One region of the Furfurilactobacillus entadae genome, then DNA from elsewhere that is predicted to be linked to it. Evidence: predicted binding sites of a transcription regulator. Region 1 holds the regulator's gene; each other region holds the start of a gene.
What was found. Region 1 encodes HrcA, which represses chaperone genes, less so after heat shock. Its sites were predicted from a motif close to TTAGCACTCNNNNNNNNNGAGTGCTAA; they were not measured.
Positions count from the first base shown of each region.

Region 1 (3,660 bases):
CTGTGTTAGGCGATGCTGATGTTGTCGCCGTTCGGTTTGGCGGTCAGGTTAAAGCGTTGTACCAACGCTCTGCCGACGGTAAAGCGGCAAAACCGTTGAAGATGTTTTCTAATCATCTATAATCAATGAAAAGAATGTTTCCATAAAGGTGGCAAAAAACAGTGCAAGTCATTTATTTACGACAACCCTATCAGCAGGCACAAATTCCCGACACGCCGGTCGTGTTAGCCATGGGCTTTTTTGATGGTGTTCACCTCGGTCATCAAACGGTCATTAACCGGGCGCGAAAGTTGGCCGATGAACGAGGAGTGAAGTTAGCGGTGCTGACATATACGCACCAACCAGCATTGGTCTATCAAAATAATCCCGAGGTGTTTCGGTACCTGTCCCGGTTCGACCGGAAGCTAGCGTTACTGAAGCAACTGGGTGTCGACATCGTCTACGGGGTCAGTTTCACATCGCAACTGTCCGCTCTACAGCCACAAACATTTGTGGACGACTACATGGTCGGGTTGCACGCCGTGGCCGTTGTGGCTGGGTTTGACCATACGTACGGCAAGGTTGACGTTGCCAGCATGAAGCAGCTCCCCGCGTATGCGAACGGGCGGTTTGACGTTGTGGAAGTTGGCCAAGTGTCCGTGAAGGATGCAAAGGACAGTTCGACCCGGATTCGGCAGGCCATTGATGACGGCGACGTGGCCGACGCAAATCAACTGTTGGGGTACACGTACCAAACAACCGGGATCGTCGTTCATGGCGAGGCGCGTGGTCGGACACTCGGTTATCCAACGGCAAACATCGATCCCGTGGTGACTGAACGGCTCCCAGGCATCGGCATTTATGCGGTGTGGCTTAAATTGGGCGACGTGTGGTACCCAGGCATGGCGTCAATTGGTCGCAATGAGACGTTTGGTGACCACCGGCCCGTGACGATCGAAATCAATCTGCTGGACTTTGATCAACAGATCTATGGGGAAGAAGTGGTGGTCGCCTGGGGAAGTCATCTCCGTGATCAGGTGAAGTTTTCAGGGGTCGACGACCTCGTTGCACAATTAGATCAGGATGCATTGGCGACCAGAGCATTCATGGCTGATCACGCCAAACCTCTTGAAACAATTGGTGATTAGGGACGCTCGCTTTTAAGGGCCGGCTTAGGACATTGCTGTCGTAAGCCGGCTTTTCTTATAGGCAAACGGCTGATTAATTTTTCCAATAAAAAAGTCAAATTGAATTATGAATTTGTTTGACTTTCTTTGACCAAGTTGTTATATTAGTAACTGTTCTTAGCACTCAAATAGCGTAAGTGCTAAAAGGGGTGAGTAAGACGATAACAGATCGACAAAAAATGGTATTACAAGCAATTGTCCGTGCATATACGGAGACTGGGGCTGCGGTTGGTTCAAAGGCCTTGGCAACGTGGCTACCGATCCACGTGAGTTCTGCCACCATTCGTAATGATATGGCGGCGTTAGAAGAAGCGGGTTACGTGCAAAAGGAACATACGTCCTCTGGGCGGGTGCCATCCTTAGCAGGCTACCGCTATTACGTGGACCACTTGGTCAATGACAATGTGGTGGATCATACAGACATTCAGCTGATTCAAAATGAGTTGAGTGGCTCATTTTCAAAGATTGATGAAATCGTTGAAGAATCCGCTAACCTGTTGTCAAAATTAACGTCGTACACGGCGTTTACGTTGCGGCCTGAACAGGCTGATGCCCATTTAAGCGGGTTTCGGTTGGTACCACTAGGTAACCGGCAGGTCATGGCCATTTTGGTCATGGATAGCGGTGATGTGGCGAACCAGACGTTTGTCCTGCCACGTGACATGGACAGTGACCAGCTTGAGGCGGTCGTCCGGTTGATCAATGATCAACTGGTTGGCTTGCCATTAACGCAGGTTATGGAGAAATTACGGGTTGAGATTCCAGCCCAGGTGAGTCAGTACATGCAAACGCCAAACGGATTTTTGAATCTCTTTGGGCAAGTGCTGGATAAAGCTGCGGCTGACCGTTACTTTGTTGGCGGTCGACTGAACCTTCTGAATTTCTCGACGAATCATGACCTTCATGACTTCAAGTCGTTGTACCAACTCTTTGATACAACGGATGACATCGCAAGCGTACTGAGTCCACCAGACAGTCAGGTTCAAGTCCAGATTGGTGACGAGATCACGAATGACTTGTTGAAAGATTATAGTTTGGTGACCGGCACGTACGATGTTGGGGCTCATGGTCGTGGCATGATTGCTGTGCTTGGCCCAACCCGGATGCCGTATTCGCGGATGATCGGGTTGGTCGGGGCGTTTCGTGAGGAACTTGCCGCCAAGCTTTTAGATTATTATCGACACCTTGATGAGGATTAAGTGCATTGAGGATGATCACAAATGAAATGAATGGAGGTGGCAAATTTGTCTCATAAAGATGACAGTCAAACTGCTGAACAAGCAGAAAGTGCATCAGACACGACAACATCACAGGCCACGGACCCAACTGCAAAGGACATCAAAAAAAAGCCAGAAGCAGCCGTGGAACAAGATGAAATTGCTGAGTTAACGGCTCAAGTTGCCGCGATGGAAGATAAGTACCTACGGGCACAAGCGGAAATCGCCAACATTCAGCAACGTAACCAAAAGGAAACGGCCCAGTTGATGAAGTATGATGGTCAACAACTGGCCCATGATATTGTCCCTGAATTGGACAATCTTGAACGGGCGCTACAAACGCCGGCTGAAGATGAAGCAGCTAAACAGTTGCAACATGGGGTTCAGATGGTTTACGATCATTTGCAAGCAGCGTTAGCACAAAACAACGTGACGGAAATTGAATCGTTGAACAAGCCGTTTGACCCAACCCTTCACCAGGCAGTGCAAACTGTCCCAGTAGAAGCGGGTCAAACGCCTGAAACGGTTGTGACGGTGTTGCAAAAGGGCTACATGCTAAAGGATCGTGTGTTACGGCCGGCCATGGTCGTCGTTGCACAATAATTAGATTAAATAATAAGGAAGTTTATAAAAATGGCTAAAATTATTGGAATTGATTTAGGGACCACGAACTCAGCAGTTGCTGTGCTCGAAGGTAGTCAACCAAAGATTATCGCTAACCCAGAAGGTAACCGGACGACACCATCTGTTGTTTCATTCAAGAACGGTGAAACACAGGTCGGTGAAGTGGCTAAACGCCAAGCAATCACGAACCCCAACACGGTTCGTTCCATTAAGCGTCACATGGGTGAAGACGGCTACACCGTTGACATCGAAGGTAAGAAGTACACACCACAAGAAATCTCAGCAATGATCTTGCAATACATCAAGGGCTTCGCTGAAGATTACCTTGGTGAAAAGGTTGATCAGGCTGTTATCACAGTACCTGCTTACTTTAATGACGCTCAGCGTCAAGCAACCAAGGATGCTGGTAAGATCGCCGGCTTAACGGTTGAACGGATCATCAACGAACCAACGGCTTCTGCCTTGGCATACGGGATGGACAAGAAGGATAAAGACGAAAAGATCCTGGTCTACGACCTTGGTGGTGGGACATTTGATGTTTCCATCCTTGAATTAGGTGATGGTGTCTTCGACGTTCTGTCAACAAATGGTGACACACGTCTTGGTGGTGACGACTTTGACCAAAAGATCATCGATTGGTTAGTCGACAACTT
Region 1 covers NZ_BQXN01000006.1:48,422-52,081, forward strand. Annotated here, with positions in the region: gene truB (tRNA pseudouridine(55) synthase TruB) at 1-122, shown strand, start outside; gene ribF (riboflavin biosynthesis protein RibF) at 162-1,127, shown strand; gene hrcA (heat-inducible transcriptional repressor HrcA) at 1,316-2,365, shown strand; gene grpE (nucleotide exchange factor GrpE) at 2,396-2,986, shown strand; gene dnaK (molecular chaperone DnaK) at 3,011-3,660, shown strand, end outside.

Region 2 (3,660 bases), on a different contig from region 1:
TGTGATGGACGCTAATGCCAATCCGTAAAATGCCCCTGTTGTCCACAAGCCACGACGGTGTTTAAGGATCCATTCTTTAATTCTTCCGGTCGTAACAGCGCTTGGTTTTGTCCAAACATCATTAATCACCATCACTATTTGATTAACAAGTTGTTGCCACCACTTTGTTTTAACTATCAGTTTCATCATGATTGAAACAACATACGTCACAACCAGGATGCCAACGCACAATCCTAAAAACAACAATAACTTCTTTCGATAAAGACTCGGAACGGTAAAACCAAACGTCTTATTCAAAAGATCATTAAAGGTCGGGTTCCCTAATAAAACAATCGTTGTCACCACTAATAACGAACCGGTCGGCTGCCACACACTTTGGCGATTTTTTTTAACCGATGGATTCAGCTTAATTAAATAAAGAAATGTAGCAACTGATAGCCCTATCGTTAACAATGAATTTTGTGTAACGAACCGATTAACGGTTGAAATGTTTTGGTGTGCAGTGTCTGAGATAGGAATCATCATCAGCATTAATCCACCCGCCAAAATGGTAAAACAACCACTTATCCATAACCACTTTCTGTGCGCTAGTTTAATCGGTCTGACCTTTACTAATACCCCAATCATGGTCAATAAAACTGAGTTAATGACGTTAACGCCATTATTAAAACACCAAAGATCTTGATTCAAAATCATCGGCAATCCAAATGCTAACGCTACGATGAGCCATAGTAATCGTACATAGTGACCGCTGATTTTCGTCAATAATGGTGCTACTAACACACTAATTCCTGCTGCTGTTAGCAACGGATATGAATTTCGCATTATCGGTAAAAATATTTGCCATAATGTTCCAGAACCCATTGACTGGCCAGCAGTCATCCACCCCAAAAGCCCCAAAAAGCCGACAAAAATGGTTGTTAACCAACTGGTCACAACCACTTTTAGCGCCCGCTTTTGGCTGCCTGCTGAGTAGCCAATCCAAATAAATAACATTGCTTGCCCAGCATTTAGCAAATACTTCACCAAGTTGGCTACTAGCCACCGTTTAGAAATTACATTGTTAGCTGGATTCGAAATGTCATTAAGGATCCCTGCTGCCCCGAAAAAAAGTTGATTCAAAATAATTGTCATCCACAAAGCGACAATGAAAATTGCGAAATTATCTACCTTATTTCGTGTTCCCTTGTTCATCCTAAGCTTATCCTACTTCCATTAATTCATTTGTGTAAAGTGATTTTTTAACTCCGTAAAGTTGAAACTAAAAGAAACCGCTTAGCAAATATCTTACCAGTTTTTTAATGACACACTTCTTAAAAAACGGTGACAAATATTAATTCATGAGTGATATACCATGCTGTCAGTTTTCTGATTCCACCAAAGGTTTTGCTCGTATTAGCACTCATTTAGATAAAGTGCTAAAAAAAGAAGCAAACGACTTGCACACTTTTAGTTAGCGTGTATAATACTGGTAAAAGGTCAAGGTTGGTCAAACACGAGTTTGATGTAAACCAACCACCTCAGCACCGTGCGACCACTTGACGTGCCAGCACGTGTCATCTTAAAGGAGTGATTGAATGCTTTGTCAAAATTGTCAACAAAATGAAGCGACCATCCACTTGGGTCTCAATATGAATGGTCAAGAGATGCAAGTTAACCTTTGTCAAGATTGCTATCAAAAACTACAAGACTATCAAAATAATTTAATGAATGGAAACGGAGGAGCAAACATGGCTCAAGATCCATTTGGTTTCGGTAACTTAGACGATTTATTCTCTGCCATGCAAAGTGGCAACGGCGCCCAAAACAATTTCCAACAGGCCCAACAGGGACCTAAAACGCAATCCGGCCGTGGCGGTAATAACGGCGGGCGAAATAAAAACAGTAAACACCCCCTTCTTGATCAATATGGTTTAAACCTAACGGATCAAGCAAAGGCCGGAAAGATTGACCCCGTGATCGGCCGTGATGGCGAAATTGACCGGGTCATCGAAATTCTTAACCGCCGGACGAAAAACAACCCCGTTTTAATTGGTGAAGCTGGGGTTGGGAAGACAGCTGTTGTTGAAGGCTTAGCACAAGCCATTGTTAACGGTAATGTTCCTGAAAAGCTGTTAAACAAGCAAATCATCCGTTTAGACGTTGTTTCACTGGTTCAAGGAACCGGAATCCGCGGTCAATTTGAACAACGGATGCAACAATTGATGAGTGAAGTTTCAAAAAATGACGACATTATCCTCTTCATTGATGAAATTCATGAAGTCGTTGGCGCCGGAAACGCTGAGGGTGGCATGGACGCCGGAAACGTGTTGAAACCTGCCCTTGCTCGTGGTGAGTTCCAACTGGTTGGTGCAACCACCCAAAAGGAATATCGTGACATCGAAAAGGATGCTGCGCTTGCCCGGCGGTTCCAACCAATCGAAGTGGAAGAACCTTCCGTTGAAGACACCATTGCCATTTTAAAGGGAATTCAAAAGCGGTACGAAGACTACCATCACGTTCACTACACGGATGAAGCCATTGATGCAGCTGCTAAGCTTTCCGCACGTTATATTCAAGACCGGTTCCTGCCCGATAAGGCCATTGATTTAATGGATGAAGCCGGTTCAAAGAAGAACTTAACGTTACGTAACGTGGACCCAACGTCATTTGAGGACAAGATTCACACCGCGGAAGCTCACAAGCAGTCTGCCCTAGATAAGGAAGACTACGAAAAGGCCGCCTACTACCGTGATCAAGTTAACCAACTTGAAAAGGCCAAAAAGGAAGCAGACGAAAATCCTCAACCTGATGATGCTGCTACGGTCACCAATCGTGACATTGAACACATCATTGAAGAAAAGACCGACATCCCAGTTAGCGACCTTCAGGCACAAGAAAAAACCCAGCTTAAGGATCTTGATAAACGCCTAGAGGCTCACGTCATTGGTCAGGATCAAGCCGTCAACAAGGTTGCCCGGGCCATTCGCCGGAACCGAATTGGGTTAAACCAAACGGGTCGTCCAATTGGTTCCTTCCTCTTTGTTGGTCCCACTGGTGTCGGAAAGACTGAAACTGCTAAGCAGTTGGCGAATGAACTCTTTGGTTCACGTGACGCCATGATTCGGTTTGACATGAGTGAGTACATGGAACAATACAGTGTTTCTAAATTGATTGGTTCTGCCCCTGGTTACGTGGGGTACGAAGAAGCCGGTCAGTTGACTGAACAAGTTCGTCGGCACCCCTACTCATTGATTCTCCTTGATGAAATTGAAAAGGCGCACCCTGATGTTATGCACATGTTCCTGCAAATTCTGGATGACGGTCGTCTGACAGATTCTCAAGGGCGGACCGTTTCATTCAAAGATACCATTATCATCATGACGTCTAACGCCGGTTCTGGTGATACGGGCGAAAGTAGTGTTGGTTTTGGTGCATCAACGGATTCTCATGCCAGCATGATGGCTAAACTAAGCAATTACTTTAAGCCAGAGTTCTTAAACCGGTTTGATGACATTGTTGAGTTCAATCCACTTAATAAGGAAGCACTGGGCCAGATCGTTGAACTTATGTTAAACGACATGAACGATCAGTTAGCCAACCGTGACTTGCACATTCGTGTGACAAAGCCAGTTGAAACAAAGTTAGTTGAACTGGGCTACAATCCAGCAATGGGGGCCC
Region 2 covers NZ_BQXN01000023.1:20,993-24,652, reverse strand. Annotated here, with positions in the region: gene ACKTR5_RS09360 (LTA synthase family protein) at 1-1,194, opposite strand, end outside; gene ACKTR5_RS09355 (ATP-dependent Clp protease ATP-binding subunit) at 1,578-3,660, shown strand, end outside.
Region 2: ACKTR5_RS09355 (ATP-dependent Clp protease ATP-binding subunit) is a predicted target of HrcA. The motif match lies at 1,396-1,422, and genes of this name have one in related genera.

Region 3 (3,660 bases), on a different contig from region 1:
ATGGGGCTACTTGCTGTAAAAAGCGCTCAAGTTGGCCTAAACGGAATCTTGTCCTTCCTTGCGCCGACTGTTTACGTGAAAAACGTTTATCAAGTCCTTTTTAGTCAGACTGCGCCAGCGTTAATGCCGGCGCTTATCCTGAGTGGCATCGCGGTTTTCTATCTACTGATTGGTAATCTGATTATTGCAAGAATCAACCTTAATTCTGCGACGTTACGGTAAGGGGGACAAAGCATGGAAATTCAAAATTTCTCGTATCAGTTACCGAGTGGTGTGTCACTCTATGATCATTTAAGCGTTCATTTTTCAAAGGATAACGTGAATGTGATTTTTGGCCCAAATGGGATTGGGAAAACGACGTTGTTAGATTTTATCGCGGGTGTTAATCAACGCCCCGTAGAAAACTTCGTGGACTTCCCGGCTGGTGATGAAATTGCGTACCAACTTCAGGGGGTCCCGTTTATTGGTGAAGCGACGGTCTTCAACACGATGAAACTGATTGCTGAGATCGAGAACCCCCGCGAAAAATTTACGGTAAGTGATCTTCCTGACGAATTAAAGCGATTTGTTGATGTCCAGTTTCGGCAGTTGTCAGGTGGTCAACGGCGGTTAGTCATCATTGAGGCCGTTTCTCGATTAGAGCGAACCCTCTATCTTTTTGATGAACCAGAGAGCGGGTTAGACCCCAAAATGGCGCGCCAGGTGATGATGAAACTAAAGGCCCTCAATCAACGCGGGAAGATGGTGATTGCAACCTCGCATCAATTTCAGAACATTGACGACATGTTCAACCTGATTTTTTTAAACGCAGGCAAGATCCTCTTTACGGGCTCCGCAAAGGAATTTCTGGCGGCGGGGCAGACCAACGACCTGGTTGAGGCCTATCTAAAGCGATTTTGATGAACGAAAAAAAAACACTGCCCGGATTTAACCGGGCAGTGCTTTTCGCATTACTTCATTTCGCTGGAGTTTTGCATAATGTGGTCGATCAAACCGTAATCGAGGGCCTGTTGAGCGGTCATGTAGTTATCCCGTTCAGTGTCCCGGTTAATGGTTTCAATGTCTTGGCCAGTCTTTTCAGCCAGCAATTCATTGATCATCTTCCGTGTCTTCAGAATTTCTTCTGCGACAATTTCGATTTCAGTTTGTTGCCCTTGAGCACCACCAGAAGGTTGGTGAATCAAGATTTCTGAGTGAGGTAAGGCAAAACGTTTGCCCTTCGCACCAGAAGTGGCAAGGATGGAAGCCATGGAAGCAGCCATCCCCATGACGATCGTTTGCACGTCGGACTTCACAAAGTTCATCGTGTCGTAGATTGCCATCCCAGAAGTGATCACACCACCTGGGGAGTTGATGTACATGTAGATATCTTTGTCAGAATCCTGGGCGTCTAAGAACAAAAGTTGGGCGATGATGGCGTTTGCCATGTCGTCTTCAATTGGTCCAGATACCATAATGATCCGGTCTTTTAACAGTCGTGAGTAAATGTCATAGGCGCGTTCACCGCGGCTGGACTGTTCGATAACAGTTGGAATTAAAGCCATGAGAGAGGCCTCCTTGTATTTTGCGTTGTGGATTAGCACTTATAATGGTCCTCTGCTAATCAACGTAATTGTAGTTTAACCCAAAGGTCAAAAAAGGTCAAACAAAATCCCGGCTTTTGTGCGCAATTTTTTCGTGAACATGTGGTAGCCTTAGAGGTACAAGAGTTGAGGGGGAAAACGGAATGAAGAAAAAGTGGCTAACGTGGCCGATATTCGTGGAATTAACGGAAATTTACACCGCACCATTAAACATTGTGTGGTTTATTTTGGGGGCGGCAATTGCGCAATCGCGGTATGGTATTGTCAATTGGGTGAACGTCTTATTGTGTTTAGTGGATGTTTTCATTTTTGACTTAGCTGTCAACGTGTCGGATAACTATTATGATTACGTTCATGCGGCCGATCGAGAAGGGTATGCGGCGCACACCAACCCACTTGGGCGGTTGCAATTGCCGTTACGAGGTGTCTGGTGGTTAGCTGCCAGTTTGTACGCCTTGTCAGCGGTTCCTGGCTTGTTCTTAATTATGCGGACGGGGTGGCCGATTCTCGTCTTTGGACTAATTGGTTATGCCATCGGAATTTTTTACACGGCCGGACCGAAACCGTTAAACGCCATGCCAATTTGTGAGGCAGTTGTGGCGTTATCCATTTCGTATTTGATTCAATTAGTCTGTGTCTACGTTAGTATTTATGGTCATCAACCGTTTACCATCGGGATGGTTGGAACCACGTTTACATTATGCTTACCGTTGACCCTGATCTTCTTCATGGTCCAACTGTCTAACAATACAGCGGATCTGGAAGAAGACATTAAGAACCATCGGCACACACTGGCCTACTTTATTGGGCGAAAACGGGCGGTTGCCCTGATGAAAGTGCTACTGGTTGTTGGGTCATTGTGGCCACTGGTCAACTTCTTTGCCGGAATCGCGCCGTGGCCCACGTTACTGAGTGTCCTGTTGCTGCCAGTAATGTGGCGGGGCATTCAGCCGTTCTTTGCTGTTCAGGATAAACAAAAAACGTACGGGGCAGTGCTGAAGAGCACCGCGTTGTTCTTTGTGGGGTACACCGTATTATTTGCCCTTGGCGTCTGGTTGTAAAAAATGTTTGACATCAATGACAAAAACTGGTATTTTTCTAATTAATATTTAATCAGGTGTTTTCATCCCGAGTAGCGGATGGTCTGGGTGTCAGGAAGTCGGTGGGTGCTGCGAACCGATCAGGGCCATTTTTGCGAACTACTTGAAGACGTTAATGAACGGGCACCACCGGACCGTTATCCCGGTGAGAGTGAGTGTTTTTGGTGCGGGAATTTTCTAAGCCGGACACTAAGCTGGGTGGTACCACGGTGAAAATCGTCCCTGTTATGCATTGGCATAGCAGGGACGATTTTTTTGTTTAGGGGAGGAAAGCAGATGACAGAGACAAGTGGGGGCACGCCCCGATATTGATGCGCAACGTGTGTGGTGTTGACTGAGCATTGATGAAAGAGGTAGCAATTATGGAAAAGAAAACGTTTAAAGTGGGGCGCAATGAAGCACTGGTTGTTTTAATTGGGATGTTAGTCATTATGGGGCTGGGGGTCATTAAGTTTGGATTGTCACCCCAAGTACCAGTTATGTTAGTCATGGGCCTTCTCATGGCGTGGGCGGTGGCCCACCGGTTGCCGTGGTCAAAAATCAATGCCGGAATTAAGGACGGAATCGAAACCGGGATCGTGCCAATTTTTATTTTTATTCTCGTTGGGGCGCTGATCAGCACGTGGATCGCGGCCGGCATCATTCCGACCCTGATGGTTTTTGGGTTTCATTTAATCAGCGTTCAGTGGTTTGTCCCGTCCGTCTTTGTGGTTTGTGCATTGGTTGGTAGTGCCGTAGGGAGTGCGTTTACCGTCATCTCAACCGTGGGGATCGCGTTCTTAGGGATGGGGGTCACGATGCACGTGAATCCCGCGCTGGTCGCTGGGGCAATCATCTCCGGGGCGGTGTTTGGTGATAAATCATCACCGCTGTCTGAATCGACAAACTTAACGGCGGCGGTCGTGGACGCAGATTTGTTTAAGCACATTGTGAACCTCATGTGGACAACTATTCCCGCCTTTGTCGTTTCACTAATT
Region 3 covers NZ_BQXN01000007.1:2,400-6,059, forward strand. Annotated here, with positions in the region: gene ACKTR5_RS04425 (hypothetical protein) at 1-222, shown strand, start outside; gene ACKTR5_RS04430 (ATP-binding cassette domain-containing protein) at 235-900, shown strand; gene clpP (ATP-dependent Clp endopeptidase proteolytic subunit ClpP) at 951-1,544, opposite strand; gene ACKTR5_RS04440 (prenyltransferase) at 1,727-2,644, shown strand; gene nhaC (Na+/H+ antiporter NhaC) at 3,046-3,660, shown strand, end outside.
Region 3: clpP (ATP-dependent Clp endopeptidase proteolytic subunit ClpP) is a predicted target of HrcA. The motif match lies at 1,577-1,603, and genes of this name have one in related genera.

Region 4 (3,660 bases), on a different contig from region 1:
TTCACCAGATGGTTCAAACCGAATGCGGATGGAGCGATCGTCATCTTTGGGTGCCTCCAACCGATCCATGCTTGCAAGCTGTTTTCTCCGGGCTTGGGCCCGCTTGGTGGTTGAGGCACGGACGATGTTACGGTTAACGAAATCTTCAAGGGCGTTGATTTGGGTCTGCTGCTTGTCGTACGCCCGTTGTTCAGTGGTGAGCCGTGTTGCCTTCTGGCTTAAATAAGCTGAGTAGTTTCCTGTGTAATGGGTCAACGTGTGTTGGTTCATGTCGTAGACGGTGGTCACGACATGGTCAAGAAAGTACCGGTCATGGGAAACGACGAGGACGGCTCCCGGGTACGTTTTCAGGTAATCCTCTAGCCAACTTAGCGTTTGGATGTCCAAATGGTTTGTTGGTTCATCCAAAATCAGCAAGTCTGGGCGTTGAAGAAGGTGTTTTGCAAGTGCAAGCTGGGTCTTTTGCCCACCAGAAAAACTGGTGACGTTACGGTCGTACGTGTCTTCATCGAAATGAAAGGCATGGAGAACACCACGAATCGTGGCCTGATAGCCATAACCGTTATTTTCTGTGAAGTCGTGCTGCAACTGGTCGTAGTCGGTTAGTAAGTGGGTGTAATCTGCACTGGTATGATCAGCCGCGGGGTCGGCAATTTGGGCTTCGAGTTGATGCAACTGGGCTTCCTGGCGCTGCTGCTGAGCAAAAACGGTGAGCATTTCGTCCCAGACGGTGTTGCTCGAGGTTAAGCCGGCGTCCTGAGGAAGGTAGCCAATGGTGGCGCCCTTTGAAGAAGAAATGGTTCCCTCATCAGGTTCCGTAATGCCAGCAATCATTTTCAGCAGGGTGGATTTTCCGGCACCATTCCGGCCCACCAAACCGACACGGTCGCGGTCGTTAATGGTCATTGAAACGTGTTGAAATAAAGTATCAGCGCCGAAACGTCGCGCAACTTGTTGCACCTGAAGCACTTGCATAAATTGAGGTCTCCTACATCATAAAAGTCTTTGTTCTATTTTAGCATGTTGTGGGGTGGGATTGCGAAAGGGACAAAAAGTTCGTGAAATGAACTAATGATTGGTGGATAAACGCGTGTAACCACTCGAGAAGTGGTCTAAAAATTAATCAGTAAAAGAAACGCCGGTTTAAGCCACTTTTGCGCATTGAAAAATGGTGAAATGCCCTTGTGATTTTATGAAATACCCGAATGCTGATATGAAATATGCTTCACAATAAGGGGCCCTATGCTATAATTTACCTTACAACGAGTTTCACAAGGATAACCCGCAAAGTGCGGAAAGAAAAGGAGTGACTGCTGTGGCTGAACAACGAATTCCACGGGCAACGGCAAAACGGTTGCCAATTTATTATCGATACTTGAACATTCTCCTCAACGCAGATAAGATGCGCGTCTCATCAACAGAATTGTCAGAAGCAGTGAAGGTGGATTCCGCCACGATTCGGCGGGACTTTTCCTATTTTGGTGCACTAGGAAAACGGGGCTACGGCTATGACGTGCCTAAATTACTTGAATTCTTCAAACGAATCTTAAATCAGGATCAACTGACTAACGTTGCGTTGATCGGGGTTGGGAACCTTGGGCATGCATTGCTCAACTTTAACTTCCACCAAAACAGTAACGTTCGGATCAGTGCCGCTTTTGATGTGAACGAAGCCATCATTAATACAGTTCAAAGTGGTGTGCCAATTTATCCACTGGATGAGATGGTACAACAGTTGCGGGATCAACAAATTGAAATTGCAATTGTGAGTGTGCCAGAAGACACAGCGCAAGACGTGACGAATCAAGTGGTTGAAGCTGGTGTTCAGGGAATTTTGAACTTTACGCCACGGCGGTTAACGGTTCCTGACAACATTCGGGTTCAAAACGTCGATTTAACAAACGAATTACAAACCTTGATTTACTTCATCGACCATTACGAAGGTGGCGACGATGGGGAAGAGGACGACGAATAAGCACGGTTTAATAACATTTGGACAATGAGCCAGATGTTTTTTTATTGTCAAAAAATATTTGGCTCACGTTGCCGTATGTCTTGGTGAATGGGGCGTCAGTGGCTTGGGCAAAAACTTTTTGACTAAGTTTGACCAAAACACTTGCATTCAGAAAGCGGCATGGTTATCATAGAGCATGTTGTTAGCACTTAACGTATAAGAGTGCTAAAAGCTCTGATTATAATAATGATATTGGAGGGAATCAACGTGTTAAAACCATTAGGAGATCGCGTTATTTTACAAGCTTCAGAAGAAGAAGAACAGACCATTGGTGGCATTGTCCTTGCAAGTAATGCACAGGAAAAGCCAACAACTGGGAAGGTTATCTCAGTTGGAACTGGCCGGATTTTGGATAACGGAACGACGGTTGCCCCACTTGTTAAAGCGGGCGACGTTGTGATGTTTGACAAGTATGCGGGAACCCAAGTTTCAGATAACGGTAATGACTACCTGGTTCTCCATGAAAAAGACATCGTTGCGGTTGTTGAATAACAACGCAGCGTTAACTAACCGAAATAAGCATGTGTCAGCACACTAAAATACAGTTGAGGTGGCAGAAAAATGGCTAAAGATTTGAAGTTTTCAGAAGACGCCCGGAGCGCAATGCTCGCTGGGGTCGATAAATTAGCGAACACAGTAAAGACAACACTTGGACCAAAGGGACGGAACGTCGTTTTGGAACAAACATATGGTTCACCAACCATCACAAATGATGGGGTGACGATTGCCAAGGCCGTTGAATTAAAGGATCATTTCGAAAACATGGGTGCTAAGTTGGTGGCAGAAGTTGCTTCCAAGACAAACGACATCGCCGGTGACGGAACAACGACCGCCACGGTGTTGACGCAATCCATCGTTAACGAAGGGATGAAGAACGTTACGGCTGGTGCAAACCCTGTTGGGATTCGTACCGGGATCGAAAAGGCAACTAATGCCGCCGTTGATGCCTTGCACAAGATGAGCCACGATGTGAAGACTAAGTCTGACATTGCCCAGATTGCGTCCATTTCAGCCGCTGATCCAGAAGTCGGGACGTTGATTGCCGACGCAATGGAAAAGGTTGGTAACGATGGTGTGATCACCATTGAAGAATCTAAGGGAATCGAAACAACGTCCGATGTTGTTGAAGGAATGCAGTTTGATCGTGGGTACATGAGTCAATACATGGTTACCGACAACGACAAGATGGAAGCTGACTTAGACAACCCATACATCCTGATTACCGACAAGAAGATTGCGAACATCCAAGACATCTTGCCATTACTGCAATCAGTTGTTGAACAGGGCCGTGCTTTGTTGATCATCGCCGATGACATTACCGGTGAAGCACTCCCAACGCTGGTATTGAACAAGATGCGGGGAACGTTCAACGTGGTTGCCGTTAAGGCGCCTGGTTTTGGTGACCGGCGGAAGGCACAACTGGAAGACATCGCTGCCTTGACTGGCGGAACCGTTGTGACTGATGACCTTGGCCTGAACTTGAAGGACACAACCGTTGAACAGTTGGGTCAAGCAGGTAAGGTTACGGTTACTAAGGACAACACGACCATCGTTGAAGGTGCAGGTAACAAGGCGGCCGTTGAAGAACGGGTTGCTAACATCAAGAGCGAACTGGAAGCCACAACGTCTGACTTTGATAAAGAAAA
Region 4 covers NZ_BQXN01000002.1:105,514-109,173, forward strand. Annotated here, with positions in the region: gene abc-f (ribosomal protection-like ABC-F family protein) at 1-975, opposite strand, end outside; gene ACKTR5_RS01700 (redox-sensing transcriptional repressor Rex) at 1,316-1,975, shown strand; gene groES (co-chaperone GroES) at 2,222-2,506, shown strand; gene groL (chaperonin GroEL) at 2,576-3,660, shown strand, end outside.
Region 4: groES (co-chaperone GroES) is a predicted target of HrcA. The motif match lies at 2,157-2,183, and genes of this name have one in related genera.